DNA from 2 places in the Paraburkholderia sp. GAS82 genome. Region 2 is predicted to be linked to the other one. Evidence: predicted binding sites of a transcription regulator. Region 2 holds the regulator's gene; the other holds the start of a gene.
What was found. The regulator FliA, encoded in region 2, starts transcription of late flagellar genes. The targets are predictions, from matches to a motif close to CTAAAGTTTNNNNNNNNNNNGCCGNTA.
Positions count from the first base shown of each region.

Region 1: motA (flagellar motor stator protein MotA) is a predicted target of FliA. The motif match lies at 6,020-6,046, and genes of this name have one in related genera.

Region 1 covers NZ_JBNDLX010000013.1:142,395-157,540, reverse strand. The annotation lists gene P3T17_RS32660 (hypothetical protein) at 1-437, shown strand, start outside; gene P3T17_RS32655 (MipA/OmpV family protein) at 547-1,350, opposite strand; gene P3T17_RS32650 (LysR family transcriptional regulator) at 1,726-2,616, opposite strand; gene P3T17_RS32645 (pirin family protein) at 2,801-3,526, shown strand; gene P3T17_RS32640 (hypothetical protein) at 3,744-3,923, shown strand; gene motB (flagellar motor protein MotB) at 3,971-4,948, opposite strand; gene motA (flagellar motor stator protein MotA) at 4,970-5,839, opposite strand; gene P3T17_RS32625 (alkane 1-monooxygenase) at 6,239-7,405, opposite strand; gene ahpF (alkyl hydroperoxide reductase subunit F) at 7,776-9,371, opposite strand; gene ahpC (alkyl hydroperoxide reductase subunit C) at 9,544-10,107, opposite strand; gene P3T17_RS32610 (MFS transporter) at 10,312-11,742, shown strand; gene P3T17_RS32605 (cation diffusion facilitator family transporter) at 11,929-12,546, shown strand; gene leuA (2-isopropylmalate synthase) at 12,849-14,585, shown strand; gene P3T17_RS32595 (2OG-Fe(II) oxygenase) at 14,622-15,146, opposite strand, start outside.
Region 2 covers NZ_JBNDLX010000016.1:119,588-134,733, reverse strand. The annotation lists gene flhF (flagellar biosynthesis protein FlhF) at 1-681, shown strand, start outside; gene P3T17_RS35705 (MinD/ParA family ATP-binding protein) at 674-1,543, shown strand; gene P3T17_RS35700 (RNA polymerase sigma factor FliA) at 1,572-2,306, shown strand; gene P3T17_RS35695 (flagella synthesis protein FlgN) at 2,558-3,001, opposite strand; gene flgM (flagellar biosynthesis anti-sigma factor FlgM) at 3,076-3,432, opposite strand; gene flgA (flagellar basal body P-ring formation chaperone FlgA) at 3,598-5,163, opposite strand; gene flgB (flagellar basal body rod protein FlgB) at 5,384-5,881, shown strand; gene flgC (flagellar basal body rod protein FlgC) at 5,990-6,415, shown strand; gene P3T17_RS35670 (flagellar hook assembly protein FlgD) at 6,427-7,149, shown strand; gene P3T17_RS35665 (flagellar hook protein FlgE) at 7,199-8,698, shown strand; gene flgF (flagellar basal-body rod protein FlgF) at 8,719-9,480, shown strand; gene flgG (flagellar basal-body rod protein FlgG) at 9,521-10,309, shown strand; gene flgH (flagellar basal body L-ring protein FlgH) at 10,342-11,046, shown strand; gene P3T17_RS35645 (flagellar basal body P-ring protein FlgI) at 11,049-12,218, shown strand; gene flgJ (flagellar assembly peptidoglycan hydrolase FlgJ) at 12,228-13,154, shown strand; gene P3T17_RS35635 (flagellar brake protein) at 13,529-14,284, shown strand; gene flgK (flagellar hook-associated protein FlgK) at 14,422-15,146, shown strand, end outside.

The DNA.
Region 1 (15,146 bases), on a different contig from region 2:
CGCCGCTGCTGCGCGCCCTCACGTTTAGCCGGGCCGCGCACGAGCCGGTCACGCAGGCGATGCTCCTGCAGTGTTATACCGCCCTCGATGCGTTCAAACGCGGTCACGGCTCACGGGATCTGTTTATGACTCTCGGCCGGCATTTTCTGGTGTCCGAAGAGCTTTGCCGTCTGGGACTCGAGCCGCAAGGTCTCGAGTACATTGAGAGCGCACACGGCGCGATGGTGCAGCTCGACGCCGCAGAGCATCAGCAAGGCTGTTGGGCATTGGGCGAGGACGAGTATCTGCGCGTGTGCGCGGCGCTGTCGATTCTCGATGCGCAACTGTCCGCCGCTTCGCTCGAAACGATTGCACGCGCCGAAGCCCGCATGGTGGAAGGTCTGATGAGAGCGGGCCGGAAAGAAGCAGTCGCCGAAGCGCCGACCACCGTCTGCTAGGACCGCGGCCGGAGGTGGGTCGCGCCGGGTGCTTTGTAGCAACCGGTTCGCGAGCGACTGCAGGCCGCGCGAGGGCTCAAGCCGGAGCCCGCGCGCGCAGCAAGCTCGCTCAGAACTGGTAATTGATCGACAGATCCAGCACCCCGTTCGACGAGCGCTGCGTGACAGGACTATGCGCCGCGCTGCCGACCAGTTGCTCCAGCGCAAAGTCGCACGCCGCAAACCAGTGCTTCTGGAAGAACCAGATCGCACTGACGCCGAAACCCGCCGACTTCAGACCCGCACTCGCGTGATAGTACGAGTACTGGGATTCGGCGGCCTGCTGCTGGTCGATGCCGAACCAGGCGTTCATGTATTTGGAATCGGCGAAGGTCAGACTCGGCCCTGCAAACCAGAAAAACGTCTTCGAACTGCCAGGCAGCGGCATATAAGCGCCGACGTCGCCGATCCAGCCATTCGAACCGCCGAAGCTGCGCCGGATATCGGCGCGCAGCACCATTGGAAAACTCTTCGATATGACGTAGTCGCCGGCCAGTTTCAGTTCCGGGGCGGGGTTGATGTTGCCAAGGCCGTGCAGATGCTCGTCGTCGTCCTGACCGCGCCGTCCCAGGTCATAGGCAACCGCAAGGCTGATCCGCCAGTTCTGGCCTTGTGCCACATTGGCGCCGAAGCCTTCGCCGGTCGAAGCAAAATACAGATCGCTATAGCGAATGTCGATGCTCGGGCCGCCCTCGAAGTGATATCGATCGGCGCCGTCATAGCGCGGCTGGAAGGCGCCGGCGATACCGACCGCCGCTTGCCACGTGGGAATTTCCGGTTCCATCAATTTTTCCAGCGGCACCCCCGCCGAATATTGCCATTCCTGCAAAGGTGCCGGCGTTTGAGCTTTGGCTGGCGTCGCGATCACGCTCATGCCGGCGACAGTGGCAGCAACCAGCCATGGCGTTGCGGCCGCTTTTTTGTTGGAACGGCTCCGGGCCGCCCGCGTTATATGTCCGTTCGACACCCATCCTCCGATCGCGCTGGTCGCGAATGAATTGACTGGCCGCTTTCCAGATCCCGCGGGGCTGTATCGATTGCCACGCAGCCATGCCTGGGCATGTAATTCTTTCAGCGGCTGGTACATATGAGTTGGCGGATGGCGGCATTCGATGTCGCCGCTGGCCGAACTTGCCGGCTGCGACGACTTCTGGCCCCATCCTGCCAATATCTGCAAGGCTCGACGAGTGCAATATCCGGGCCTGATCGAAACGTCGAGCGGTCGGGCCCGTCGATTTGCGTCACTCCCTCAGTGAGTCAAAGTCTTCGCTAGTTGCTCGCGCAGAAATGCGGTGAATGACTGGATCGTAATCGAGCTTTGCCGATGCTGCGGATAGACTGCAAAAAGCGCGGTTGCACGCGGCAGAAACGGTTCCAGTACGGGGACGAGCTGACCGGCCTTAAGCGCGGCGGAGACGATGAAATCCGGCAGGCGCGCAATGCCGAGCCCCGCAAGCGCCGCATCGCGGATCAATTCGCCGTTGTTGGCACGCAGCGGTCCGTGCACCTCTACGGCCTTGTGTGCGCCGTCCAGCACGAACTCCCAGCTCGCTGGGCCGCCGTGTCCATACAGAAGACAGGCATGCCGCTCAAGCTCGGCCGGCGCGGCAGGCGTACCGCGCCGGCGCAGGTACTGCGGGCTGCAGCAGACCACCATCCGGACTTCCGCGAGCTTTTGCGCGATCAGCGTTGAATCGGCCAGCGTGCCGATGCGGATTGCCATGTCGAACCCCTCGCCCACCACGTCGACGGTGCGATCGCTCAACTCCATGTCGAAGCGCACGTCTGAATGTTTCTTCAGGAACATCGCCACCAGCGGCGACAGATGGACCATGCCGAACGACATCGGCGCGCTCACCCGCAGCAGCCCATGAGGTGACGCCCGCCGCAGCGACATGGCCTGCTCGGCCTCTTGCACCTCACCGAGAATGCGTTTGGCCCGCTCGTAGAACTCCTGGCCGAGTTCGGTGACGGCAAGCTTGCGCGTGTTGCGGATCAGGAGCCGCACGCCGAGTGCCTCTTCGAGCGCCATGACGCGGCGACTGACGAACTGCTTCGACAGCGACAGCCGGTTGGCTGCGGTAGTGAAGTTGTGCGCGTCAACCGTGGCGACGAAAATCCGCATGTCATCGAGTTGCATGGGCTCGCTCCTGGGTGTTGATCATGGTCGCCCGTCTGTGGTGTCGCCTGCCGCCCCATTGTCAACCGTGGAGAGACAGTGTTTCTGATTACGTCACGATTATAAGCACATTGATTGACGTAAACTGCTCTAAATGGATCACGGACGACAACCCTCTCCGGATCGCACATCAAGGAGAAAGAACATGCTCGACATCAGACACGCCAATCAACGCGGCCGCGCGGAGCACGGCTGGCTTAGTTCGCGTCATACGTTTTCCTTTGCCAACTATCACGACCCGAAGCAGAACGGCTTTTCGGATCTGCTGGTGATCAACGACGACCGCGTCGCGCCGTCGAAAGGCTTCGGCACGCATCCGCACCGCGACATGGAAATCTTCTCGTACGTGCTGGAAGGTGCGCTGGAACATAAGGACACGATGGGCACCGGCTCGGTGATCGTTCCCGGCGACATCCAGTTGATGAGCGCGGGCACGGGCGTCGCCCATAGCGAGTACAACCACTCGCGGAGCGACTCTGTGCACTTCCTGCAGATCTGGATTGCACCGGCGCTCAAGGGCACGCCGTCGCGTTATCAGCAGAGCCGTTTCGGCGACGCGGAAAAGCGCGGTGCGCTGCGCCTCGTGATCTCGCCCGATGGTGCGAAGGAGTCGCTGGTGGTGCAGCAGGACACGCGCGTTTATGCCGGACTGTTCGACGGCGACGAGAGCGCCCGGCTGGAACTGGCGGCTGACCGGTATGCGTATGTCCACGTGGCGCGCGGCAGCGTCGACGTGAACGGTCAGACGCTCGGTGAAGGCGACGGTGCACGGGTCCGCAATGAACAGGTTCTGACGTTCTCACAGGGTCACGACGCCGAAGTACTGGTGTTCGATCTGCGTAACATCGAGATGTCGGAACTCTGGTCCTGAGCGCCGCGCGGCGAACGCACGAATTGCATCCGTTATTACCTGCTGTTCCCGTCATGGCGGCATATTTGACTGAACTACGATGGCTCTGTGGCTTCCATGAAGCTACGTCCAGTACGTGGGCCTGATCGTGTCAATATGCCGCCGCCTGACGGGAAGAGTTGATCGATACGGGGATGCAGTCTGCACGCCGCTTGATAAAGGATCGGCCGTGGATATCATGAAAATTGCCAGAGCAGCGGGTTTGCAGATTCTGCTCGATGCTCGGATTGGCCGTGAAACCTATCACAGCGTGAGTGGATCGCTGCTTTCGTTGCAGCGCTTCGCAGAGGCGGTTTGCGCCGCTCAGGCGGATGAGTTTGCGCAGCAGCAGGAAGCCTCGGCAGCACACGAAGCATAAACAGCCAGGGTGGCGATCTCGCATCGCCGCCCTGGGGTTTAGACGCATTACGGCGCGCTGATCTTGCCGGTTTGTTCCTTTGTCAGCGCTGCGGGCAACACCCCGCTCGCGGCCGCTGCTTCGTCGACCGTGGTGCGGCCACCGTCGCGGAAAAACGCCTGCACCGCAGCGTTGTTCAACACGAGAATGCTGATGCGGCGGTTGGTCGGTTCGTCGGCGACGTTTCTGTCCAACGGCAACACGTCAGCCAGTCCGCGCACCTGCAACAGTTTGTCCTCCCTCAAGCCCCCTGCCACCAGCGCGCGCCTTGCGGCGTTGGCGCGGTCGCTGGAAAGCTCCCAGTTCGAATAGCCGGCGGTGCCGCCCGAGTAAGGCACGGCATCTGTATGGCCGGCAATCGACACGCGATTGTCCACGTCGTTGAGCGACGCGCCGATCTGCTGCAGGATCGTCAGCGCGTAATCCTCCAGTTTCGAACTACCCGAGGCGAACATCGGCCGCTTCAGCGAATCGACGATCTCGATGCGCAAACCTTCGTCGGTGATCGACAGGCGAATCTGCTCCTTGTAGGCGCGCAACGATGGCGTCTGTTCGATCAACGCACCGATTTTCGCCTTGAGCTGCGCAAGCCGCTGCGCATCCATCTGCATGGCGGGCGGGCTGACCGTAGGCGGGGCGGGCTGGACCTGACTCTTGTGCGCCACGCCCGGCCGGCTGTCCGAGGCGTCGCGTCCGCCGCCTTGCACCACGCTCGGCCGCGCCGCACCGGTGCCTTCCTTGCCGCCCAGCAAGGTGGAAAGCGGCGTGTTGAAGTAATCCTCGATGCCCTCTTTGTCGTACTGCGAGGTCGAGCCCAGCAGCCACATCAGCAGAAAAAACGCCATCATGGCCGTCACGAAGTCGGCATAGGCGATCTTCCATGCACCACCATGATGGGCCTCGTGTGCCGCACCCTTGCGCAGACGCCGCACCACGATGGGCGCCGACGCTTCCCCCGCGCTACCGCCCGACCGGTTCTCAGCCATGACTCGTCTCCCTCATCCTGGTCAGGCCGCCTTCGGCATTTTGGTGGCGCGCACCGCGTCTTCGAGCTCCTTGAAGCTCGGCCGGTCCGCGGTAAACAGCACCTTGCGGCCGAACTCCACCGCAACGGGCGGCGCGTAGCCGCTCATCGAGGCGAGCAGCACGGCCTTGACGCACTGAAACGGTTTGGCGGCGGCGCGACCCTTCGCGTTGAGCAGGTCGGCGAGCGGCCCGATGAATCCGTACGCGAGCAGAATGCCAAGGAAAGTGCCCACCAGCGCACCGGCGATCATCTCGCCAAGCACCGCGGGTGCGGCTCCCACCGAGCCCATCGTATGCACCACGCCCATCACCGCGGCGACAATCCCGAACGCCGGCAGCCCATCGGCCATCTTCTGGATCGCATTGGCCGCGACGGAGGCCTCCGCGTGATGCGTCTCCAGTTCCTCGTCCATCAGGTCCTGCATTTCGAGCGCGTTCACGTTGCCGCTCGACATCATGCGCAGATAGTCGACGATAAAGTCGAGCAGATGATGGTCCTGCAGAACATGCGAATACTTCTGGAACAGCGCACTTTGTTCGGGCGCCTCGACATCCGCCTCGAGGGACATCATGCCTTCCTTGCGTGCCTTCTGGAGCAGTTCAAACAGCAGCGCGATCAGTTCGAGATATTTCTCTTTCGTATAACCGCCGCCCTTGAAGCAGGTAGGCAAACTCTTGAGCGTCTTTCTCAGCGTCGTGACCGGATTGCTGACGACAAACGCCCCTATCGCCGCACCGAAAATACACAGGAGTTCGAATGGTTGAACCAGGGCAGGAAGATGTCCTCCTACGCCGATAAAACTACCGATCACCGACCCCAACACCAATACCCATCCAATCGCAACAAACATGGCCTCTCCGTTTCAAACGCGGATTTAAACTGCTGCACTTCCACGCCGGACCAGTTCGTTCAGCGTAGCGGTGCCCCTCTCGATAATCCGCACCGGAGCAGGCGCGCGTGGCTGCGCCTCTCCGGAGAGATTCTATGTTCTTGATTGGTGCAAGCCTGATTGACCTGCGCCGAGTGCATGTAACGGCGCATTTCCGGTTTGCTTGAACCCAGGATTTCTCCGCGCAGAAGAAATGTTCCACCCGGTTAATAGCTCTGTTTTCGGCAGCGCAGCGAATTTCTTAAGCGATAAATTTATCGATCGCGTCCAGGCCTTGTGCGGCTTTGGTTTCTTTTTTAAATCGGTAAATATGGCCTTTATGGCGCAAACGTTTGGTGTTCGCGAATGGCGAATCAAACATCAACTCGTAACCGCTCCGGAAAATTCTGCCAGCACGCGTTCGCGTATTGCGGGTTTGATATTGGAGTGCTCCATATTGCCGCGATAATGCGCGACCACACGCGGATTCATCACGCGGAACCAGAGCGGCGGCACATAAGCCACCATGATCATCGTCGCGTAACCGGAAGGTAATTGCGGTGCGCCTTCGAAGTGACGCAGTGCCTGAAACGAGCGCGTCGGATTGGCGTGATGATCCGCATGGCGTTGCAATTGGTAAAGAAACAGGTTGGTGACGACGCGATTGCTGTTCCATGAATGCTCAGGGCGGCAGCGTTCGTATTTGCCGTTCGGCAACTGCTTGCGGCCTAATCCATAGTGCTCGAGATAATTGACCACTTCGAGCAGCGAGGCGCCGTATATCGCCTGGATCAGCAGGAACGGAATCACGACCTTGCCGAATAGAACAATCATCGCGCCCCATAGCACTGCGGTCATCGCCCATGCATGCAATACCTCGTTGCGCCAGCTCCACGACGAATGACCGCTGCGCGTGAGCCGCTCTTTTTCGAGCCGCCACGCTGATGCGATGCTGCCGAACACCGTGCGCGGCAGGAACGCCCAAAAGGACTCGCCATAGCGTGCGCTGGCGGGATCGGGCGGCGTCGCTACCCGCACGTGATGGCCGCGGTTGTGTTCGACGAAGAAGTGTCCATAGGCGACCGGCGCCAGCGTGACCTTCGCCAGCCAGCGCTCGAAGTGGTCGGTCTTGTGACCGAGTTCGTGAGCAGTATTGATCGATGCGCCGGTCGCCGAACCGAGCGAGAGCGCAAACCCCAGGTAGTCGTACCAGGCGAGCACATGGGTTCCGACGATCCACACCGCGCCGAAGAACGAGAGGTATTCGATGAAGGTCGCGAGGTAGACGATGCGCCGGTAATAGCGCTCGCGCTCGAGCACGGGCACCACTTCCTCAGGCGGATTGCTGGGGTCGTCGCCGATCGCGTAGTCGAGCATCGGGATAATGCCGAACACAAAGATCGGACCAAACCACCAGAAGATATGCCAGCCCGTGAGCAGCGCAAGAGTGGCCGCGTGCAGCGGCAACGTGATGGTCAGTGCACCGAGCAGCCAAAGGTAGCGCTTGCCGTCGACCCAACGCGCGGGCGTCGTTTGCGAAGAGGCCATCTCTGTCTCCTTTTATGTTGCCCTTCGTCCTTAAGCCCACTCGCACGCGTTGAAATGCGCACGGTTGGCTGCCGCGAAAGGTCTGCTCCGATTCACAGATTTATATGGTGAGACGAGCCACTTCGCCAAGAATTGAATCCAGGCGGCGAGCTCCAAACAAAGCAGCGCGGGCCGCGCCCGTGAGGGCCTGCGTCAAGCGTGTGAATGAAACGGGTGTATAGATGCCCCGAAGGAGCTCAAGCGCCACCGGCTTCGATGCGGGAACCGAAAACAATGAAGCCCGCACAAAGGCGGGCTTCATTGCAAGGCAACAACTGGCAGCTGGCTTTCGTCAGTCCAATCAGGACCGCCTGTCGCTCACGAAGAAAACTTAGGCCTCCGCAAGCGCCGCAGCGTCCTCGACTTCCACTTCGTCATCCGCGCTATTGCGAATCAGGTGATCGAAGGCGGAGAGCGATGCTTTCGCGCCCTCGCCCACGGCGATGACGATCTGCTTGAACGGCACCGTCGTCACGTCGCCGGCCGCGAACACGCCCGGCACCGATGTCGCGCCGCGCGCATCGACGACGATCTCGCCGTGCTTCGACAGTTCGACCGTGCCCTTCAACCATTCGGTATTCGGCACGAGACCGATCTGCACGAACACGCCTTCCAGTTCGACCTGCTTCGTTTCACCCGAGCGCAAATCCTTGTAGACGAGCCCGTTGACCTTCTTGCCGTCGCCGGTGATCTCGGTGGTCTGCGCCTGCGTCACGATCGTCACGTTAGCGAGGCTGCGCAGCTTGCGTTGCAGCACTTCATCAGCCCGCAGTTGCGCGCCGAATTCGATCAGCGTGACTTCGCGCACGAGGCCGGCCAGATCGATTGCCGCTTCCACGCCCGAGTTGCCGCCACCGATCACTGCGACGCGCTTGCCCTTGAACAGCGGGCCATCGCAGTGCGGGCAGTAGGCCACGCCATGATTGCGATATTCGCGCTCGCCCGGCACGTTGATTTCGCGCCAGCGCGCACCGGTGGCGAGCACGATCGTCTTCGCCTTCAGCACCGCGCCGCTCGCCAGACGTACCTCGTTGATGCGGCCCGGAACCAGTGCTTCAGCACGCTGCACGTCCATGATGTCCACTTCATAGCTCTTCACGTGCTGTTCGAGCGCCGTGGCAAACTTCGGTCCTTCGGTCTCCTGAACGGAGACGAAATTTTCGATCGCGAGCGTGTCGAGCACCTGGCCGCCGAAGCGTTCCGCGACCACGCCCGTCTTGATGCCCTTGCGTGCCGAGTAAATCGCCGCCGCAGCGCCCGCGGGGCCGCCACCCACGATCAGCACATCGAACACCGGCTTCTTCGCCAGTTCCTTGGCCGCACGCGCACCTGCGCCGGTATCGAGTTTGGCGAGAATTTCCTTTACGCCGCTGCGGCCCTGGCCGAACACTTCGCCGTTCAGGAACATCGTCGGCACGGCCATGATCTGGCGTGCTTCCACTTCGTTCGGGAACACCCCGCCGTCAATCGCCACGTGGCGGATGCGCGGGTTGATCAGCGCCATCACGTTCAGCGCCTGCACGACTTCCGGGCAGTTCTGGCAGGTCAGCGAAAAATACGTTTCAAACTGATAGTCGCCGTCGAGTTCGCGGATCTGTTCGATCACCGCGTCGTCGAGCTTGACCGGGTGGCCGCCCACCTGCAGCAGCGCCAGCACCAGCGACGTAAATTCATGTCCCATCGGGATGCCGGCAAAACGGATGCCCGTGTCCTTGCCCGGCTCGCCGATCGAGAACGAAGGCTTGCGCTCCGCGTCGCCGCGCCGCTCGATCACGCTGACGCGCGCCGACAGCGTCGCGATGTCGTTCAGCAGTGCGAGCAGTTCCTGCGATTTGGCGCTGTCGTCGAGCGAGGCCACGATCTCGATCGGCCGGCTGACCTTTTCCAGGTACGATTTCAACTGAGTCTTGAGATTGGCATCCAGCATGGCTATTCGAATTCCGTGACGAGGGTTGGGCTCCGGGCGCCACCCACATTGCGTGGCGAGGAGCCGTGCGGACCGTATGCACATGAAGCAGCATTGCTGCGTGATACGGTCCGCACGGAGAAACGCCGGCGAGTGGCGTGTACTGCGATGAGGCCGAGCTAAGCGGGAGCGCTTAGATCTTGCCGACCAGGTCGAGCGACGGGGTCAGCGTTTCAGCACCCGGCGTCCACTTGGCGGGGCACACTTCACCCGGATGCGCCGCGATGTATTGCGCAGCCTGCACCTTGCGCAGCAGCTCGCCGGCATCACGGCCAATGCCGTTGTCGTGGATTTCGCACAGCTTGATCTCACCTTCCGGGTTGATCACGAAGGTGCCACGCAACGCCAGGCCTTCTTCTTCGATCAGCACGTCGAAGTTGCGCGAGATGGCCAGTGTCGGATCGGCGATCATCGGATACTTGATCTTCTGGATCGTGTCCGACGTGTCGTGCCATGCCTTGTGGGTGAAGTGCGTATCGGTCGACACGCTGTAGATCTCGACGCCAAGCTTCTGGAATTCGGCATAACGATCGGCCAGGTCGCCCAGTTCGGTCGGGCAAACAAACGTGAAGTCAGCCGGGTAGAACACGACGACCGACCACTTGCCCTTCAGGGTTTCGTCGGTAACGGTCTGGAAGTCGCCATTGTGGTAAGCGGTTGCCTTGAAAGGTTTGATCTGGCTGTTGATGATCGGCATCTGATGCGTCCTCTTTTGGTACGTGGTTGAGAAAGTGATGACAGTATGTCTGGATCCACTTAATAGAAAAAGTTGATTGTTTAAATCGTCATCATTGGATTTGACTATCTCTCCTTCCAGGAGAAATCCCGGCCCCGGATGCCGGCTTTGGCCGTCTTCGGCAATACTTCTACTTTTCTACTTTTTCCTCGCAAACGGACCGCGATGACCGACACCCAGAAACGCCCCGGCTTCATCGGCTGGTTGCCCTATATCGTCGCGGCGACCTTCTTCATGGAGTATCTGGACACCACGGTGATCGCCACCGCCCTGCCGCAGATGGCGCGTTCATTCGGCGTGGGTCCGAACAGTCTCAGCCTCGGCATGACGGCCTACATGCTGGCGCTGGCGATTTTCATCCCGGTAAGCGGCTGGGTCGCCGACCGGTGCGGCTCGCGCACGGTCTTCTTTAGCGCGATCGGCGTGTTTACGGTCGCGTCGGTGTTGTGCGGGATGTCGCAAAACGTGACGGAATTCACCGCCGCGCGTCTGTTGCAAGGGATGGGTGGCGCGATGATGGTGCCGGTCGGCCGGCTGATCGTGGTGCGCAGCACCGAGAAAAGCCGCCTGATGCAGGCCATCTCGACCATTACATGGCCGGCGATCGTCGCACCGGTGGTCGGGCCGCCGATCGGCGGCTTCATCACGACCTACGCGAACTGGCGCTGGATCTTTCTGCTGAACGTGCCGTTCGGCATCGCGGTGATGGCGGCAGTGGTCGCACTGGTGCCCAACCTGAAAGGCAGCGAGCGCCGCCCGCTCGATCTCGTCGGCCTGCTGCTGAGCGGCGCCACCCTTACTTCGATCCTGTACGGCGCCGAACTCGCCAGCCAGCCCGGCGAAAATCCGTGGGTAGCGGGCGCCCTCGTGGCAGCGGGTCTGGTGATCGGGTTCGTGGCATTCCGGCATGCACAGCGCCATCCGCATCCGCTGATCGACGTCTCGACGCTCAGAATTCCCACTTTCTCGGTGACGGTGATAACCGGTTCGTTCACACGTATCGGCATCGGCGCGGTGCCGTATCTGATGCCGCTGCTGTTCCAGATCGGCTTCGGTCTGTCCGCGTTCAAGTCGGGGCTATTGCTGCTGGCGAGCGCGCTCGGCAACCTGGGTATGAAGGCGTTGACCACGCGCATCCTGCAGCGCTATGGCTTCCGGATGGTGTCGATCGTCGACGTCGCCGCAGCCGGCGTCTTCATTATCGCCTGCGGCCTGCTGACGCCACAGGCGCCGCTCGCCTGGGTGCTGATCGTGATATTCGGATATGGCGTGGCGCGCTCGATGCAGTTCACGACGCTCGCCACCCTCGCCTACGCAGACGTCGCCCAGCCGCAGATGAGCGCGGCCAGCACGCTGTGGAGCGCGGCGGCGCAAATGACCATCGGCCTGGGCATTGCCTTCGGCGCGGTGGCGTTGCGCGGTGCCGCCGTGTTCAACGGCGAGACCTCAGGGCATGTCTTTACGCTCGATGACTTCCGCATCGCCTTTCTCTGCGCCGGATTGGTGACGCTCGCGTCGGTGTGGGGTTACTGGCAGCTGGAACACAACGCGGGGCAGAGCGTCGGCGGAGGCTCGCGGCGCCAGGACGCTTCCTGAGCGCGATCAATAGCGTGGACGTGAGCCAGGCAGAAGCCTGCCACCGCGCCCCACCTGTCACATCCCCGCAACGTTGGACGGTTAGTTTGCTTGCACTACTCGAAATCACTCGAAACCGTCCTCCCAATGACATCGCCGTCAGAGCGTCCCCGACAGTCGCGCGGCAGTTCCTTCAAGGCCGCTTACATGAGTGCGGTGTTGAATGCCGTGCTGATGGCCATGCAGATTGTCATTGGCCTGTTCGCGCATTCCGACGGCCTGGTGGCTGACGGTATACATACGCTCAGCGATCTCGCCGCCGACGGCGTCGTCATCGCCGTGCTGTTTCTCGGCGCGGCTGCGGCCTCCGGCCAACGCGCTTCGAGCAGCGACGGCGGCTTCCATGCATCGCTCGCGACGCTAGTCATCGGCGTGCTGCTGATCGGCACCGCCGGCGAGATGCTGTGGCATAGCATCGGACCCGCCACGATTCTCACTGTTAGCACCAGCGTGCGTGCGAGCGCGCTGGTGGTCGCGGTCTTCGTCATGTTCGCCAAGGAAGCGCTGTTCCGCTATATGCGGTCGGTGGCTCAACGAACACATTCTGGCGTTCTGCTTGCCAGTGCCTGGCACGCCAGACTCGACGCGGTTTCGGCGCTGGTTGCCGTGATGGGCATTCTCGGCAGCATGGCCGGCCTGCCGATGCTCGATCACGTCGCGGCCGGTGTGATCGGCCTGATGATCCTGCGCATGGGTTACAACAACTGCTGGTCGGCGCTGAAGGACCTGGCCGCCCGGCCACTCGGCAACACTGCCGGCCAATGACAGCGACAGAGACTGACGCAAGCGCCGATGCCTCGCAAGCAGGCACACAAGCAAACGCCGCTTGACTGGCCCTGCCGTTTGTGATCCTATTACGCCCATGTTCGCCGCACAGACCCTGCTATCCCTCCTACTACTAGCCCGCTCTACCGGGCTAGGTCTGCTGCTACGCGCTTCCCGCATCTAACGCATCTGAAGCGCAGTTAATTCCCAAGTTTTGCTGACCTTGCCCCGGTTGCCCAACCGGCGGCCGTGCTTCGTCCCGTTCCTTTGCGTCTCCCGTTTTTCGAACCCACGAGCCCATCATGCTGAAAAATCCTGCTACCAAGTACCGCCCGTTCACCCCCGTCAACTTGCCGGATCGCACCTGGCCGTCGCGCACCATCACGCACCCGCCGATCTGGATGAGCACCGACCTGCGCGACGGCAATCAGGCACTGTTCGAGCCGATGAACGCGCAACGCAAGATGCGCATGTTCAAGACGCTGGTGCAGATTGGCTTCAAGGAAATCGAAGTGGCGTTTCCGTCGGCGTCCGAAACCGACTTCAATTTCGTACGCGAACTGATCGAGGGCGGCCACATTCCGGATGACGTCACGATCGAAGTGTTGACCCAGGCGCGCGACGACCTGATCGAGCGCACCTTCGAATCGCTGCGCGGCGTGCCGCGTGCGATCGTGCATCTGTATAACGCCACCGCGCCGGAATTCCGCAAGATCGTGTTCGGGCTCGACCGTAACGGTGTCAAGCAACTGGCCGTGAACGCGGCGCGCACCATGAAGCGTCTCGTGGATGCCACCCCGGAGACGGCTTTCACGCTGCAGTACAGCCCGGAAACCTTCACCGCCACCGAACTCGATTTCGCCAAGGAAGTGTGCGATGCCGTGTTCGATGTCTGGCAGCCGACGCCCGAGCGCAAAGCCATCGTCAACCTGCCGGCCACGGTGGAAGTCGGCACGCCGAATTTCTACGCGGACCAGATCGAGTGGATGCACCGCAACCTGGCGCGGCGCGACTCGCTGCTGCTTTCGGTTCACCCGCACAACGATCGCGGCACCGCAGTCGCCGCGGCTGAACTGGCCGTCATGGCCGGTGCCGACCGCGTCGAAGGTTGTCTCTTCGGTAATGGTGAGCGCACCGGCAACGTCGACCTCGTGACGCTGGCGATCAATCTTTACACCCAGGGCGTCGACCCGGGACTCGATTTCTCGCACATCAACGAAGTCGCGCGCACCGCCGAGGAATGCACGCAATTGCCGGTGCATCCGCGTCACCCGTATGTCGGCGATCTGGTGTTCACCGCCTTCTCGGGATCGCACCAGGATGCGATCAAGAAAGGCTTCGCCGTGCAGAAGGATGACGCGCTGTGGGAAATGCCTTATCTGCCGATCGACCCGCGCGATCTGGGCCGCACTTACGATTCGATCATCCGGGTCAACAGCCAGTCCGGTAAAGGCGGCATTGCTTATCTGCTCGAACAGACACATGGCGTTGTGCTGCCGCGACGTCTGCAGGTCGACTTCAGCTCGGCCGTCCAGCAACTCACCGACGATAGCGGTCAGGAAGTCACCGCACAGCAGATCTGGGAAGTGTTCCAGGATGAATACGTGCGCGGTGAGACGCCGCTGCGTTACATCGGCCATGCGCTGTCAGAAGACGGCGGGCGCGAGCGCATCAAGCTGACGGTGGAGATAGCCGGTAAGCGCACCGTGCTGGCAGGCGAAGGCAACGGCCCGCTCGACGCGTTGATGCATGCGCTGCGCACCCCTGTGCGGATCCAGCACTACGAAGAACGTGCGCTTACTCAGGGCGCGGACGCGAAGGCAATCGCGATTGCCGAAATGGCCGGTGCGCAGGTAGTGGGCAGCGCGTTCGGCGTGGGCATCGATGCGAATCTGATTACCGCTTCGATCCGCGCCGTAATCAGCGGCATCAATCGTGCGTATGCCCGTTCGGATGCTGATGCGCAAGCGCATTTCTTCGATGCAGTGCTGCGCGAAGTGGCGGACGACGAGCGCAGCAAGGCTCTGCAGGCGGGGTAAAGCAACGGGGGACGGGAAAGCGGGAAAGCGAGTCCCCTAAACGTACTCGCGCTCCCGCATCCACTTCGTCATGATCCATTTGTCGCCGCCCAACACGGGCGCGCCGCCATGCAAGGTCAGCGGATCGAGTTGCCGCAAGCCGTTCAGATAACGGAAGTACACCGCCCCACCCTGCCTGCCGGTAACCGATAAACCTGCCTCAGGGAAAATGGTCTCGCCACCATCCGGCACGTCGTTGAGATAAACGATCAGCGTCGCCACACGCTGGCCGCCGCGTGCGGTATGCACCGCGCTGCCCGGTTGATCGGGTGGAAAATAGTCGAAATGCGGACGGTATTCGCCGCTGGTGTTGTAATGCAGAATCTGCAGTCCCTCGCCGTTCTCCACCGGCCAGTTCATCAGGCTGGAAATCCGCTGGTCGAGACGCTCGATGAGCGTGTCCTCGCCGCGTTGAAACCAGATACCCTCGCTGGTGCGATTGCGGATCACGTCTTCTTGCCCGGTGTCCGGATTGACCGTGGTCGAGCGTTTGAGACGATGCCGCGAACGCTCCATCATCTC
Region 2 (15,146 bases):
GGCCCGACGGGTGTCGGCAAGACCACGACCACGGCCAAGCTTGCCGCGCGTTGCGTGATGCGCTTCGGCGCCAGCAAGGTGGCACTCCTGACGACCGACAGCTACCGGATCGGCGGTCACGAGCAACTGCGCATTTTCGGCAAGATCCTCGGCGTTTCGGTTCACGCAGTGAAGGACGGCGCCGATCTGCAACTGGCGCTCGCCGAGCTGCGCAACAAGCACATCGTGCTGATCGACACGATCGGCATGAGCCAGCGCGACCGCCTAGTCTCCGACCAGATCGCCATGCTGTGCCGCGCCGGACAACCGGTGCAGCGCCTGCTGCTGCTGAACGCAACGTGCCATGGCGACACGCTTAACGAAGTCGTGCAGGCCTACCAGCGCGGGCCGGATCAACAACCGCTCGCCGGCTGCATCCTCACCAAGCTCGACGAGGCGACCAACCTGGGCGGCGTACTCGACACGGTGATCCGCTACAAGTTGCCGGTGCATTACGTCTCGACCGGGCAGAAGGTGCCCGAGAACCTGTACGTCGCAACCAAGAAATTCCTGATCAAAAGCGCTTTCTGCATTCCGCGCGACAGTTCGCCGTTCGTGCCACAGGACGACGATATTCCGGCCTTGCTTTCGGCGCTCTCAGCACGCTCGACGGCCGAACTGCACGAGGTCCGCTTTGGATAAGGTCGTCTCGGATCAGGCAGAAGGACTGCGGCGCCTGCTGGCCCGCAGCGGTTCAAGAGTGCTGGCGGTAACGGGCGGTTCGACCAGCGTCGGATGTACCACGACCGTCGTCAATCTGGCGGCGGCACTCGTGGAGCAGGGCAAGGATGTACTCGTGATCGACGAGTGCCTTGGCGATTACTCGGTGGGCGCCATGCTCGGCGGCGTACAGGGGGCGGCCAACTTCGCCGCCGTGGTACGCGGCGAGATATCGCTCGATGCCGCCGTGGCGCGTCATGCACTGGGCTTTTCAGTGCTGAGCGCCTCGCGCAGCAATCGCGAAGGCTACACGGCGGCGCAATTGAGTGTGGTGCTGGACGGTCCCGCGGACATCGTGCTGATCGATGCGCAACTCGACCGGCTCGGTCAGCTCTCTGCGCTGGCGATGCAGGCGCACGACCTGTTGATCGTCACGCGCGTCGCTGCGCAGGCGATTACCGATGCGTATGCCTGCATGAAGCGGCTGCATTACGCGCACGGCATCGGGCAGTTCAGGGTGCTGGTGAACCATGTGCATAGCGTCACCGACGCGCACACCGCTTTTGAAAACCTCGCGGGGGTGGCGGGGCGTTATCTGACTGTGTCGCTGGAAGGCGCGGGCTGTATCGCCGCCGACCCGCGCATGGCCCGGGCGCTCGAACTGTCGCGCTGCGTGGTCGACGCGTTTCCGTCGACCCCTGCTGCGCGGGATTATCGGCACCTCGCCGCCGAATTGCAGTACTGGCCAATGCGGCCAGCGATGTCGTCACGTCACCAATGGGTGGCGCCGGCGGCAGTAACAGCGGCGCAACACGCCGACCAACCGTCTGTGCAGCACGCCTGAAGGGCGGGGCGCGGACAAGGGGAGCACGATGTACAACGCTCAGGGAAAGATTTCCCAAGCCGAGGTTCTGACCAAATACGCACCGCTGGTGCGGCGGCTCGGCTTGCAGCTGGTGGCGAAGATGCCGGCGAGTGTCGATCTCGACGATCTGATTCAGGCCGGCATGATCGGCCTGCTCGATGCTGCGAGTCGCTACAAGGAAGACCAGGGCGCGCAGTTCGAAACGTATGCGAGCCAGCGGATCCGCGGCGCGATGCTCGACGAGTTGCGCAGCAACGACTGGCTGCCGCGCAGCCTGCGCCGCACCTCGCGCGAGGTGGAGACGGCCGTGCATCAGGTCGAACAGACACTCGGCCGTTCGGCGAGCGAGACGGAGATTGCCGGTCACCTCAAGATGCCGCTCGACGAGTATCAGGCGATGCTGCAGGACCTGCATGGCAGCCAGCTGATCTACTACGAAGACTTCGATCGCTCCGCCGACGATGAGCCGTTCCTCGACCGCTACTGCGTCGACCACTCGGACCCGCTCTCGGCACTGCTCGACGAAAGCCTGCGCTCGGCGCTGGTCGAAGCGATCGAGCGTCTGCCGGAACGCGAAAAGCTGTTGATGTCGCTCTACTACGAACGCGGCATGAATCTGCGCGAGATCGGTGCGGTGATGGAAGTTAGCGAATCGCGGGTTTGCCAGCTGCATAGCCAGGCGGTTGCACGGCTGCGCACGCGCCTGCGCGAGATGGCCTGGGCCAAGGCTGAAGCGGAGTAACACCACGGCGGCCGGCGGTTCACCGCCGTTACCCGCCGCTCATGATTCAAGCGCAATGAGCGCCGTCCCGATGTAAAGGGACGGCGCTTTTTTTGTGCTGAGAGGAAAGCAGGAAAAGTGCGGCAAGCGCAGGCGGCGGACAGGCGCCAAACGGCAGGCTGCGCTGAGTCGGTCTGAAAACGGTCAGACCGACTCAGCGAGCATTCAGGACAGACTGGATTGGAGTTCGATGAGCGGGGGAGCGTCCGGAATTACAGGCCGCCGAACCCTGGCACTCGTCCATCCGGCCCATACAGCGAGGGCTTTTTCGGACGCACCTGCAGCACCTCGAGGGCGCGCTGGTTGTATTCCATGCGGGTGCGGATCAGCACACCGTTGGTCTTGTTGGAGCGGCGTGCGCGCTCTACCGATTGCTGCAGCAACGACCACTGTTCGGCGAGCTTCGGGTCGCGTCCGGCGGCTAGCTCGATGCCGTTCCAGCCGGCCGGCAGACCCATTTCGGCGAGCTGCGCGTCGCGGATCTTCTCGAGCGAGGCCAGCTTGCCGACCAGTTCGGTTTTCTTTTCGACAACCGGCCGCAACATCTCGGCCGGTTCCACCTGGGTTAGCGCTTTCTGCTCGATAGCCAGAACAGAAGCGAATTCTTCGATGGTCGAGTACTCATCGATCACAGTGGCAAGCAGCGCGTCTTTCATCACAAGTCGCTCTCACGGCGCCCGCACAAAGCGTGCGGGCCGGGTTTCAAGGTGACGCCTCGCGGCGTCCAACCTCAATTGCCGGTCGCCGGGGCTCTCGTTTGCAACAAACTGCGCGTCGTGTCGAGCACGCCGTCAGCAATCTTGCCCGGATCGATCGTCAGCGTGCCGTTCTTGATGGCCTGCTTGATCGATTCGACGTGAGCGGTGTCGATGTCTGCCGAACCCGATGCCGCCAGGCTGCGCAGGCTGGACGACAGGCCCGACAGGCTCACATTCGCGTCGCCACCCGAGCCGGTGGCGGCTTGCGCGGCGGCTGCCGCGCTTTGGGCGGTCGAAGCCGCCGGGGCCGAGCTGTCCTGCTGGGTACGCGTTGCCGCGCTGCCCGTCAGACTGTCCGGCATGCTATTGGTGGTGGAATCGATTTTCACGATTGGCTTCCTGAACTATTTGATTCCTTTAACGGCATTCAAGAAACCAAACTTTAGCTCAATCGATGTATCCGTTTGTAACGGCCCCACCGGCCGCCTTCTTCCCCCAAAACCCTTTGAACGCCACTGTCACGGGCGCCATTTTCAGGTTCAGATCCCGGGTATCTACATCTGGATCTGGACCGTCGAACTGTCCTTCACGATGCCCATCAGGATCTGCCCGGTTGAGGTTTTCACCCTGACCGGTTGCCCTGGCGTCGCATTGCTGAGCGCGCTGCCTTCCGACGAAATCGAGAACCCGTCGCCCTGCGCCACCACCCGCACACTCTGTCCGGCCGTCACCTGGGCGGCACTCTTCAGCATGTCCTGACGCAGCGGAAAGCCCATACTCACGCGCATCAACGTGACCGAACCGACTGCCTGTGACGGCACGGTGACGATCGACGCCGGCAGCATGGTCAGGTCGCCGTCGCGAGGAACCAGATCGGCGTCGGAAATCACCTCGCCGGGCATCATTGCGCGCGCGGCGACGTAGTAAGTCGCATGGATCGAGACTTTCGCCTGCAGCCAGACCGTCCACGGGTGGCCACTCGTGCAGCGCACCGCCACCGTCGTGCGGCCCCACAGGCGCGCGCCGGGCGGCATGAACGCCTGCAGCGTGTCGCAGGCGGCAAGCCCGCGCGGGAAAGCCTGGGCAACGCTCAGTTCCACCTGGCCCGGCAGGCCATTGGCCTGCTGTTTGAGGAAGTCCAGCGCGGCGGTGTGGATCAGCTGGCCGTCTTCCTGACCTTCGGGCACGGGCGGGCTAGCCTGAGCCGGCTGCGATGCCTGAATTGCGGCAGCAGTCTGGACCGGCTGAACCCTGGAGGCGGCCAGCACCGGCTTGGGCGCCGGTTGCGGAGTCTGCGCTCGCTGCAGCGCCTGAACGGCCTGAGCCGCCTGAGCCTGTTGCAGCGCCTGAATTGCCTGCGCGCGCTGCGCGGCTTCCGCCAGCGCCTGCGCCTGATTCTTTACGGGGAGTGTCGTTTGAGCCGGCGCGGCAGCAACGTGAGGCGCCGGATTGCGGCCTGCCGCGCTCGCGCCCAGTTCGGGCGGCTCGCCGCGCGAAGCGAGGCTGTCGATTTCGACGCTGCTCGCAGCGGTCACGGCGGGTGCGACGGCCGGCACGCCGACAGGTGCGGCAGCCGGGGCGGCATTTACGGGCCGCAGTGCGGCGCCGTACGTCGCACGCGCCGGCATCGACGTGACGACCACCGGCACGACCTGGCTCGCGGCGAGCGCGGGATTCATATTGACGCGGGTAAGGCTGGCCGTATTCGCCGGGCTGGCTTGCTGGATGACCGTCGTGTTCGCCGGAACATTTGGCGCGCCGGACGCGGATGCCTCATCGGTACCCGGAATCACAATGGCACCGCTCGCGTTCGACAGCCTGGTAAAGCGATCGGTCGCTTGCGGCGTCGAAGACTGCGCAGGCGGTGCGAGCGTCGCCGCGAGCTGCGGATTGATCGTCCGCGGGCTGGCATTGCTGGACGTCGCCAGCGCGGTCATGCGCGCGAGATCGGCCGGGTTCTGTTCGCCCGGACCGGGAATCACGATCGGGCCGCTGGCCTCCTGGGCCAGCGCCGCAGACGCACACCACGCACCCGCCACGGCACACACCAGCCAGGCGGCAGTGTGTCGTGCAACGATGCGGCGCCGCGGCGGCAGCACATCGGGAGTGGATCGGGCCATCGTGCATCTCCAGCGTGAGGCAAGGGTACGAGTTGCATTCTAGTGACGCGGCTCCCGGCGCAAACGTTGAATAGAGGCGACCTTCCCCGGTTATTCAGAAGATTGCCGCTTGCCTGCCCCGCCTAAGATGCATCTCATGCAAAAAGCCCTTTTGGGTCGCCGCAGATGTTGTGCTCCCTGATCGAGCGCCAGACGCGGGAACGTTATCCGGAGATTTTTCATGCTAGATAAACTCGATGCCGAATTCGCCTTTGGCCGTCAGGCGCTCGATGTCCGCTCCTACCGGCAGGAACTGCTGTCGTCGAACATTGCGAACGCCGACACGCCGAACTACAAGGCGCGTGACGTCGATTTCTCGTCGACGCTCGCGGGCGCTCTGAGAAAGACGGACGGCAGCAGCACCGGCACCGGCGCATCGAACAACTCGACGCTGGCGATGGCGCAACCTGCCGGCGTGACGAGCGGCATGACGATGGCCTCGACCGAACCGGGCCACATGGCCGGCAAGGCCAGCCTGATTGCGACCGGCGGTCCGAGCGACGACTACGGCCAATTGCAGTACCGCATTCCGACGCAACCCTCGCTCGACGGCAACACGGTGGACCTCGACGCGGAACGCGTGCAGTTCGCCGATAACTCCCTGCACTTCGAGTCGGCCATGACGGAAGTTTCGAATCAGATCAAATCGATGCTGTCGGTGATCACGTCGGGCTCCTGATGGAGTCCGGTGCGACGACCGGCGCACATGCTGGATGTAACCGCTAAAAACCACGCCCACGGGAAACAATCAAGCCGGAACCTGCCGGCAGGAGAGGTCGGAGAAGCTATGCCATCCCTGATGAATATTTTCAATGTCGCCGGTTCGGCCATGTCGGCCGAATCGCAGCGGCTCAACGTGACGGCGTCGAACCTGGCGAACGCCGACAGCACGACGGGTCCTGACGGCCAGCCGTACAAGGCCAAGCAGGTCGTGTTCGCGGTCAATCCGATCGGCGGCGCGCGCACCGCATCCGGCCAGCAGGTGGGCGGTGTGCAGGTGACCGGCGTGGTCGACGATCCGACGCCGATGAAGCAGACCTACGACCCGGGCAACCCCGCGGCCGACGCGAACGGCTACGTCACGATGCCGAACGTCGATCCGGTGGAAGAAATGGTCAACATGATCTCGGCGTCGCGCGCTTACCAGGCGAACGTCGAAACCTTGAACACAGCGAAGCAGTTGATGCTGAAAACACTCACGATCGGAACCTGAGGAGCGCCTCCTTGACTACTTCAACCACCATCGGCGGCAGCGGGACCCAGGTCTCGCAGACGCTGCTCGATACCATGAACGGCACGGGCTCGGCGAGCAGTGCGTCGAGCAGCAGCTCGAGCAGCTCGGCGACCTCGGGTGCGAATCTGCAAAGCACCTTCCTGCAGCTGCTGATTACGCAGATGCAGAACCAGGATCCGACCAATCCGATGGACAGCTCGCAGATGACCTCGCAGCTCGCGCAGATCGACACGGTGACGGGCATCAGCCAGTTGAACACGTCGCTCAGCTCGCTGGCGACGCAGCTCAACGCAGGCCAGACCTCGCAGGCTGCACTGCTGATCGGTTCCAGCGTGCTGGCCCCAGGCAATTCCATTTCGGTGACCTCCGGCAAGGCGACCGAATTCGGCGTGCAGCTGGCCTCGGCGGCGTCGGACATGAAGGTCAACGTCGTGAACTCGGCAGGCCAGATCGTCAACACGCTCGATCTGGGCGCGCAACCGGCCGGTACTGTGCCGGTGACGTGGACCCCGGTCGATTCGACGGGTGCCGCACTGCCGACGGGCACCTACACGATCACCGCCACCGGCACGATCAACGGTGCTGCAGGCGTGGGCACGACCCTGACCCCGGGTACCGTGGAAAGCGTCGTACAGGGTACCGGCGGCGCACCGAGTCTCGTGCTGTCGAATGGCAATACGGTCGCCCTGACTTCGGTCGCGGCAGTCCTCTAAGCAATCAGTTCAACCAAATTTAGACATTTCCCGGAACGGAGAATACGTCATGGGTTATCAGCAGGGTTTGAGCGGCCTCGGGGCTGCATCGAGCGATCTCGACGTGATCGGCAACAACATTGCCAACTCGGATACGATCGGCTTCAAGAGCGGTACGGCAGTGTTCGCCGATATGTATGCGAACTCGGTTGCCACGGCCGTGAACAACCAGATCGGTATCGGCACGCAGCTCGCCGAAGTGCAGCAGCAGTTCTCGCAAGGCACGATCAATACGACCGGCCAGGCACTGGATGTCGCCATCAACGGCAACGGCTTTTTCCAGATGTCGAATAACGGCTCGCTCACGTATTCGCGCAACGGCGTGTTCCAGCTCAGCAACACGGGCAATATCGTGAACGCTCAAGGACTCGAGCTGATGGGCTATGCCGCGAATTCCAGCGGCATCATCAACAGCGCGCAAACGGTGCCGCTGACCGTGCCGACTACCAACATCGCACCGACGCAGACCACCACCATCACGGCGCAGCTCAACCTGGACGCTCAGGATTCGCTGATGCTCGGCACGCCGGCTGTGAATGTGACCACGACCGGGACGCTGGCGAGCAGCGGTGCGACGATTACGACCGCTTCGGCTGGATCGAATAACGACGACTACACGATTACCTTTACGAGCCCGACGGCGTACACGGTAACCGACGCCGACAACGCCGCTAACGACAGCAGCGGAACCTACACGGCAGGCACCGCCATTACGCTGGGCAATGGCCAGACGGTCACGCTGACGGGTACGGCAGCAGCCGGTGACACGGTAGCGGTTACGCCGACCCCAACCACTTTCGACGCAAGCAACTCGTCGACCTACAACTACTCGACTTCGACCCAGGTGTACGACTCGCTGGGCGGCTCGCAGACGGTCAACATGTACTTCGCCAAGACCGGCTCCGGCGCATGGGACGTCTACGCAGGCGTCGCAGGCGGCACGGCAAGTCTGGTCGGCACGGCAAGTTTCAACACCTCCGGCGCGCTGACCGGTATCACGAGTGTCGCGTCTACGACCGCGTCGGACTCGATCGCCTTCACGATTCCGAACACCGACGGCTCCGGCACGCCGCAGGCGCTGACGCTGGATCTTGCCGGCACGACCCAGTACGGCAGCACGGACGGCGTGAACAACCTGCAGCAGAATGGCTTTGCCGCCGGCCAGCTGACGAGCTTCACGGTCGGCACGACCGGCATTCTCACCGGCAACTATTCGAACGGTCAGACGGCCTCGCTCGGTCAGGTCGTACTCGCCAACTTCAACGATCCGAACGGCCTCGTCGACCTCGGCAACAACGAGTACGCACAGACCGCCGCGTCGGGCGCAGCGCAGATCTCGACGCCGGGCAGCACCAACCACGGCACGCTGCAAGGCGGCGCGGTGGAAGATTCGAACGTGGACCTGACCAACGAACTGGTCAACCTGATCACGGCGCAACGCGACTATCAGGCGAACGCGCAGACGATCAAGACGCAGCAGACCGTTGACCAGACCCTGATCAACATGTAAGGGCAACAGGAGCCGAACGAATGACCGACCGTCTGATTTATACCGCGATGTCGGGCGCCACCCAGGCGCTCGAGCAGCAGGCCATTGTCGCGAACAATCTCGCGAACACGTCGACCACCGGGTTTCGCGCCCAGCTCGAGACGTTTCGCGCGGTACCGATGTCGTTCGGCGACGGCAGCTCAGTCAACGACAGCACGACACGCACGTTCGTGTTGTCGTCGACACCGGGTGCGGACGAAACGCCCGGACCGATCCAGCAGACCGGCAACCCGCTCGACGTCGCGATCCAGGGCGACGGCTGGTTGAGCGTGCAGACCGCCGACGGTGGCGAGGCCTATACGCGTGCCGGCAATCTGCATATCGACCAGAACGGCCAGCTGGTGAATGCGACCAACCTGCCGGTAGTCGGCACGGGCGGTCCGATCTCGGTGCCGCCTGGCTCGCAGATCACGATCGGCAAGGACGGCACGGTTTCGGCGCTTGCGCCGGGAGACCCGGCCACGGCGATCGCGGTCATCGACCAGTTGAAGCTCGTGAAGCCCGCAGCGGGCACATTGAAGCGCGGCGACGACGGCATGTTCCGTACTGCTGACGGCAACCCTGCCGACGCCGATCCCACCGTCACGCTGGCACCCGAATCGCTCGAGGGCAGCAACGTGAGTCCGGTCAACGCAATGGTTTCGATGATCACCAATGCGCGGCAGTTCGACATGCAGACCAAGATGATCCAAAACGCCGATCAGAACGATCAGTCCGCCAACCAGTTGCTCAGCTTCAGCTAACGGGCGTCGCGCCAGACGTGCACCCAGGAGAACCAACACTGTGAACCGCTCACTTTATATCGCTGCGACCGGCATGAATGCGCAGCAGTCCCAGATGGACGTGATCTCGAACAACCTTGCCAACGTCAGCACCAATGGCTTCAAGGGCTCGCGCGCCGTGTTCGAAGATCTGCTTTATCAGACCGTGCGTCAGCCGGGCGCCGACTCGACCCAGCAGACCCAGGTGCCTTCGGGCATCCAGCTCGGCACTGGTGTGCAGCAGGTCGCGACCGAACGTCTGTACACGCAGGGCAACCTGCAGCAAACCGGCAACTCGAAGGACGTGGCGATCAACGGCAACGGTTTCTTCCAGGTGCAGATGCCGGACGGCACGACCGCCTATACCCGCGACGGCTCGTTCCAGACCAATGCGCAGGGCCAGCTGGTGACCTCGAGCGGCTATCCGGTCATTCCGGCGATCACGGTGCCGGTGACCGCGACCTCGCTCACGATCGGCAGCGACGGTTCGGTGTCGATCACGCAGCCCAACAGCTCGAACTCGACGCAGATCGGCACCATGCAGCTCGCCACCTTCATCAACCCGGCCGGTCTCGACGCGCAAGGCGAAAACCTGTTTTCGGAAACCAGTTCCTCGGGTACGCCGAACATCAGCGCGCCGGGTTCGAACGGTTCGGGTTCGCTGGAACAGGGTTATGTCGAAACGTCGAACGTGAACGTCGTGCAGGAACTGGTCAACATGATCCAGACCCAGCGCGCGTACGAAATCAACAGCAAGGCGGTCACCACGTCCGATCAGATGTTGCAGACCCTGTCGCAGATGTCGATTTAAGGGTTCGGAACCAGAGGCGGTAGGTAAATACGATGTCGCAATCCAATCTCAATCCGGTCAAGAGCGACGCGCGCAGCGCGTTCGTCGCTACTGCCAGCGTGCTTGCACTGGCGCTGGTCGGCTGCGCGCAGATACCGAAGCAGCCCATCGTGCAGCAGCCGATGACCGCGGTGCCGCCGGTGCCGCCGCACACGCAGTCGCCGGGTTCGATTTTCAATCCGGGCTACGCCGGACGGCCGCTTTTCGAAGACCAGCGGCCGCGCAATATTGGCGACATCCTGACCATCGTCATTCAGGAAAACATCAACGCAACGAAGTCCTCGGGCGCGAACACCAACCGCAGTTCGACCACCCAGTTCTCGACCACGAGCGCCAGTTTTCTCGCCGGTCTGTTCGGCAAGGCCAATCTCAGTGCCCAGGGCGGCAATACGTTCTCGGGGACCGGCGGCGCGAACGCCTCGAACACTTTCAGCGGCGTGATCACCGTCACGGTGACCAATGTGCTGCCCAACGGTAACCTCCAGGTGAGCGGCGAAAAGCAGATGCTCATCAACCAAGGTAACGAGTTCGTGCGTTTCTCAGGCGTAGTCAACCCGAATACGATTTCCGGCCTGAATGCCGTGTACTCGACCCAGGTGGCTGACGCCAAGATCGAATACTCGGCGAAGGGCTATATCGACGAGGCAGAAACCATGGGTTGGCTACAACGCTTCTTCCTTAACGTGGCGCCGTGGTGATCATGAAACTCGGACCTCTCCACCGTTTTGGCCATGCCTGTCTGGTGTTCGCGCTCGCGTGCGGGGCACTGCCGCCTGTTACACCCGCGGCCCACGCCGAACGGCTGAAGGATCTGGTCGCGATCCAGGGCGTGCGCGACAACCCGCTGATCGGCTACGGCCTCGTCGTCGGTCTCGACGGCACGGGCGACCAGACCACCCAGACTCCGTTCACGACGCAAACGCTCGCGAACATGCTCGCGAACCTCGGCATCTCGATCAACAACCAGTCGGCCGGTTCGTCGAACAGCAGCACCTCGGCACTGACCAGCATCCAGTTGAAGAACGTCGCTGCGGTGATGGTGACGGCGGTGCTGCCGCCGTTCGCCCGGCCGGGCGAGGCGATCGACGTGACGGTATCGTCGCTCGGTAACGCCAAGAGCCTGCGCGGCGGCACGCTGCTGCTCACGCCGATGAAGGGCGCTGACGGCTCCGTCTATGCCCTTGCCCAGGGCAACCTGGCGGTGGGCGGCGCGGGCGCCAGCGCGAACGGCAGCCGCGTGCAGGTGAACCAGCTCGCAGCGGGACGCATCGCCGCCGGCGGGATCGTCGAGCGCGCGGTGCAGACCAGCATCACGCAGGACGGCACCATGCAGCTCGAGCTGAACGACATGGATTACGACACCAACCAGCGCATCGTGTCGGCGGTCAACAACGCGTTTGGCCAAGGCACCGCCACACCGCTCGATGGCCGCACGATCCAGTTGCGCGCTCCGGCCGATCCGGCCCAGCAGGTCTCGTTCATGGCGCAACTCGAAGACCTCGATGTGAAGCCGGCGGCGGGCGCTGCAAAGGTCGTGCTGAATGCGCGCACTGGCTCGATCGTGATGAACCAGATGGTGACGCTCGAGAATTGCGCCGTCGCACACGGCAATCTCTCGGTGGTGGTCAACACACAACCCGTGGTCAGCCAGCCCGGCGCGTTCTCGAATGGCCGCACGGTGGTTGCCCAGCAGTCCCAGATCCAGTTGAAGCAGGACGACGGCGCGCTGAAATACGTCAAAGCCGGCGCCAGTCTGGCCGATGTCGTAAAGGCGCTCAACGCGCTGGGTGCGACGCCCGCCGATCTGATGTCGATCCTGCAGGCGATGAAGGCAGCAGGGGCCTTGCGCGCCGAACTTGAAATCATCTAAGGAGCCGCCATGACGATGGATTCCACCTCAGGAACGCCCGATCTGACGCAGCGCTTTGCGCTCGACGTCCAGGGGTTCGACGGCCTGCGCGCCAAGGCCGCCGCATCGCCGCAGCAGGGTGTCCAGATGGCCGCCAAGCAGTTCGACGCGACCTTCATCACGATGATGCTCAAAAGCATGCGCGATGCGACGCCGCAGGACGGTCCGCTCGACTCGCGCGACGGCGCCCAGTTCACCTCGATGATGGACGAGCAGATGGCGCAGCAGATGTCGAACAAGGGCATCGGCGTGGCCGACGCGATGCTCAAGCAGTTGATGAACAACTCGGGCATGCAGACGGGCGAAGCCGGCGAAGGCAATAGCGCCGCGCTGAACGCGCTCGCCAAGGCGTACGGCAATGCCCAGGCAAACGGGTCGCTGGCGAGCGGCGTCGGATATTCGCGCAACAGCGCGTTGACGCCGCCGCTGCGCGGTGACGGCACGACCAATGTCGACGCGTTCGTCGACAAGCTCGCTGCCTCCGCGCAGGCCGCGAGCGAAACCACGGGCGTGCCGGCACGTTTCATCATCGGCCAGGCGGCGCTCGAATCGGGCTGGGGCAAGCGCGAGATCCTGAAGGCGAACGGCGAGACCAGCCACAACGTATTCGGCATCAAGGCGACCAAGGACTGGACCGGCAAGACCGTGTCCACCGTCACGACCGAATACCGCAACGGCCGGCCGGAGCGCGTCGTCGAAAAATTCCGCTCTTACGACTCGTATGACGAAGCGATGGCCGACTATGCGCAAATGCTCAAGGGCAATCCGCGCTATGCGCAGGTGCTGAACGGCTCGCATGACGCAGCGGGTTTTGCCGTCGGCATGCAGCGCGCGGGGTACGCGACCGATCCGCATTACGCGAAGAAACTGATGTCGATCATGAGCCGGATGAGCTGAGCGGCCTGAGCGGTTCAGGCGGCTTTGGAAAGTAACAAGCAGGATGAAATGCAGGGCGACGGGGCCATGTCGCAAAACAAGACGGTGGGGCCGGCCGGTACGCGAGTGCCGCCGGCCGAACCGCACGGTGGATCTTGCGGATCGATGCGAACTGCATGCGGGGCGATGCGGGTGGCTAAAGGGGGTGGGACGTGACCGGTTTAACGTTTGCGCCAAATATTTCCCTCGGTTACCCTAAACTTTGGGTCCAGACTGCCGCTATTCAGTCAGACCTTAATACCGGGGTCATGTTTCTCCCGGTCAACGCACGTGTCACGGGCCCCGGCACTGGACCTCGGGCACGGGCACGTACGAACCCGCATATCGGCAAGCCCATGGATACCACTGAGACGAATGGCCAGACGGACGGCTCTTCAGAGACCGGCAACGATTTCGGTCGCCGCAATCCGCTCGAGATCGGTGTCCAGTTACGCAATCTGGTCAACCGCGGCGATTTTCTGACCGCGCAATACAAGGGCGGCCAGCTCGTCACGCGGATTCTCGACGTGAACGTGCCCAGCCGGACGTTTACCTTCGACTGGGGCGCGCTCGCCGACCAGAATCGCGGCCTGATCGCTGCGCCCCGCTGCCTCTTCCACGCTCAACCCGATGGCGTGCGCGTCGAATTCGTCACAGGCACGCCGCGCGAGAGCAGTTTCGAGGGACGGCCGGCGTTTGAAGCCGACTTCCCCGAAGTGCTGTTTTACGTGCAGCGCCGCGAGTATTTCCGCGTCGACGCGCCGGTGCTCGACCCCTACACGTGTACGGGCCGGTTGCCCGACGGTGAGCGCTTCCGTTTCGAAGTGCATGACCTGTCGCTTGGCGGGGTCGGCATGCGCAGCACAGACACGCGCGTGGTGGATCTGCCCATGGGCTGTGTGCTGGAAGATTGCGAGCTGAGCCTCGGTGCGCCGGGCAAGCTCTCGGTGGATCTGCAACTCGTGTCGTTTCGCGCCGTAGACCTGCCGAACGGCACCCAGCGTTACCAGCTCGGAATGCGCTTTGTGGCGCTGCCGGGCAGCGCCGAGAACACGTTGCAACGGTTGATTACCCAGCTTGAAATGAAGCGTCGCTCGCTGGTGCGAACCTGATTTTTCTCGCGTGCCGCCGCGCTTCTCGCGGTACGCGTTTTAATGCGGGTTGCCCCCTCAATTTTGTCGCCAGTGCGCCGATATACAGAGAGTCTTGGCAACTCGGTGGGCGCGTTGCCAGCCCTTCAGGATGACGCATGTCCAGCAACCTAATCAATATCGGTCTCAGTGGACTCAACGCAGCCCAATGGGGGTTGACGACAACCAGTGAGAACATCAGCAATTCGACGACGCCCGGCTATGACGTCGAAAGTCCCGTCTATGCGGAAAGCTCCGGCGAATACACCGGCTCCGGCTATCTGCCGCAGGGCGTGGCCACCTCGACGGTCACGCGCGCGTACAGCCAGTATCTGACGACCCAGCTGAACAACGCGCAGTCGGGCAGTGGCTCGCTGACCGCCAACTACACGATGCTCGCGCAGCTGAACAACATGATCGGCAGCCCGACCTCGGGTATCTCGACGGCGATCACCAGCTTTTTCACCGGTTTGCAGAATGTCGCAAACGGCGCAGCGAGCTCCGCTACGCGGGGCACTGCCATCAGCGATGCACAGACGCTCGCAAGCGAGATCAACCAGGCCGGTCAGGAATACGACGCGTTGGGCCAGAGCGTCAACACCCAGTTGTCCTCCACGGTGTCGCAGATCAACACCTACACCGCGCAGATCGCTTCGCTCAATCAGGAGATCACCGCTGCCAGCGCGGGCGGCCAGCCGCCTAACCAGCTGCTCGACCAGCGCGATGAGGCGGTGTCCAACCTGTCGCAGCTCGTCGGCGTGCAGGTGGTGTCGAATTCCAACGGTGAAAGCATATTCCTGCCGAGCGGTCAGGCGCTGGTCACCGGGTCGACCAGTTACAACCT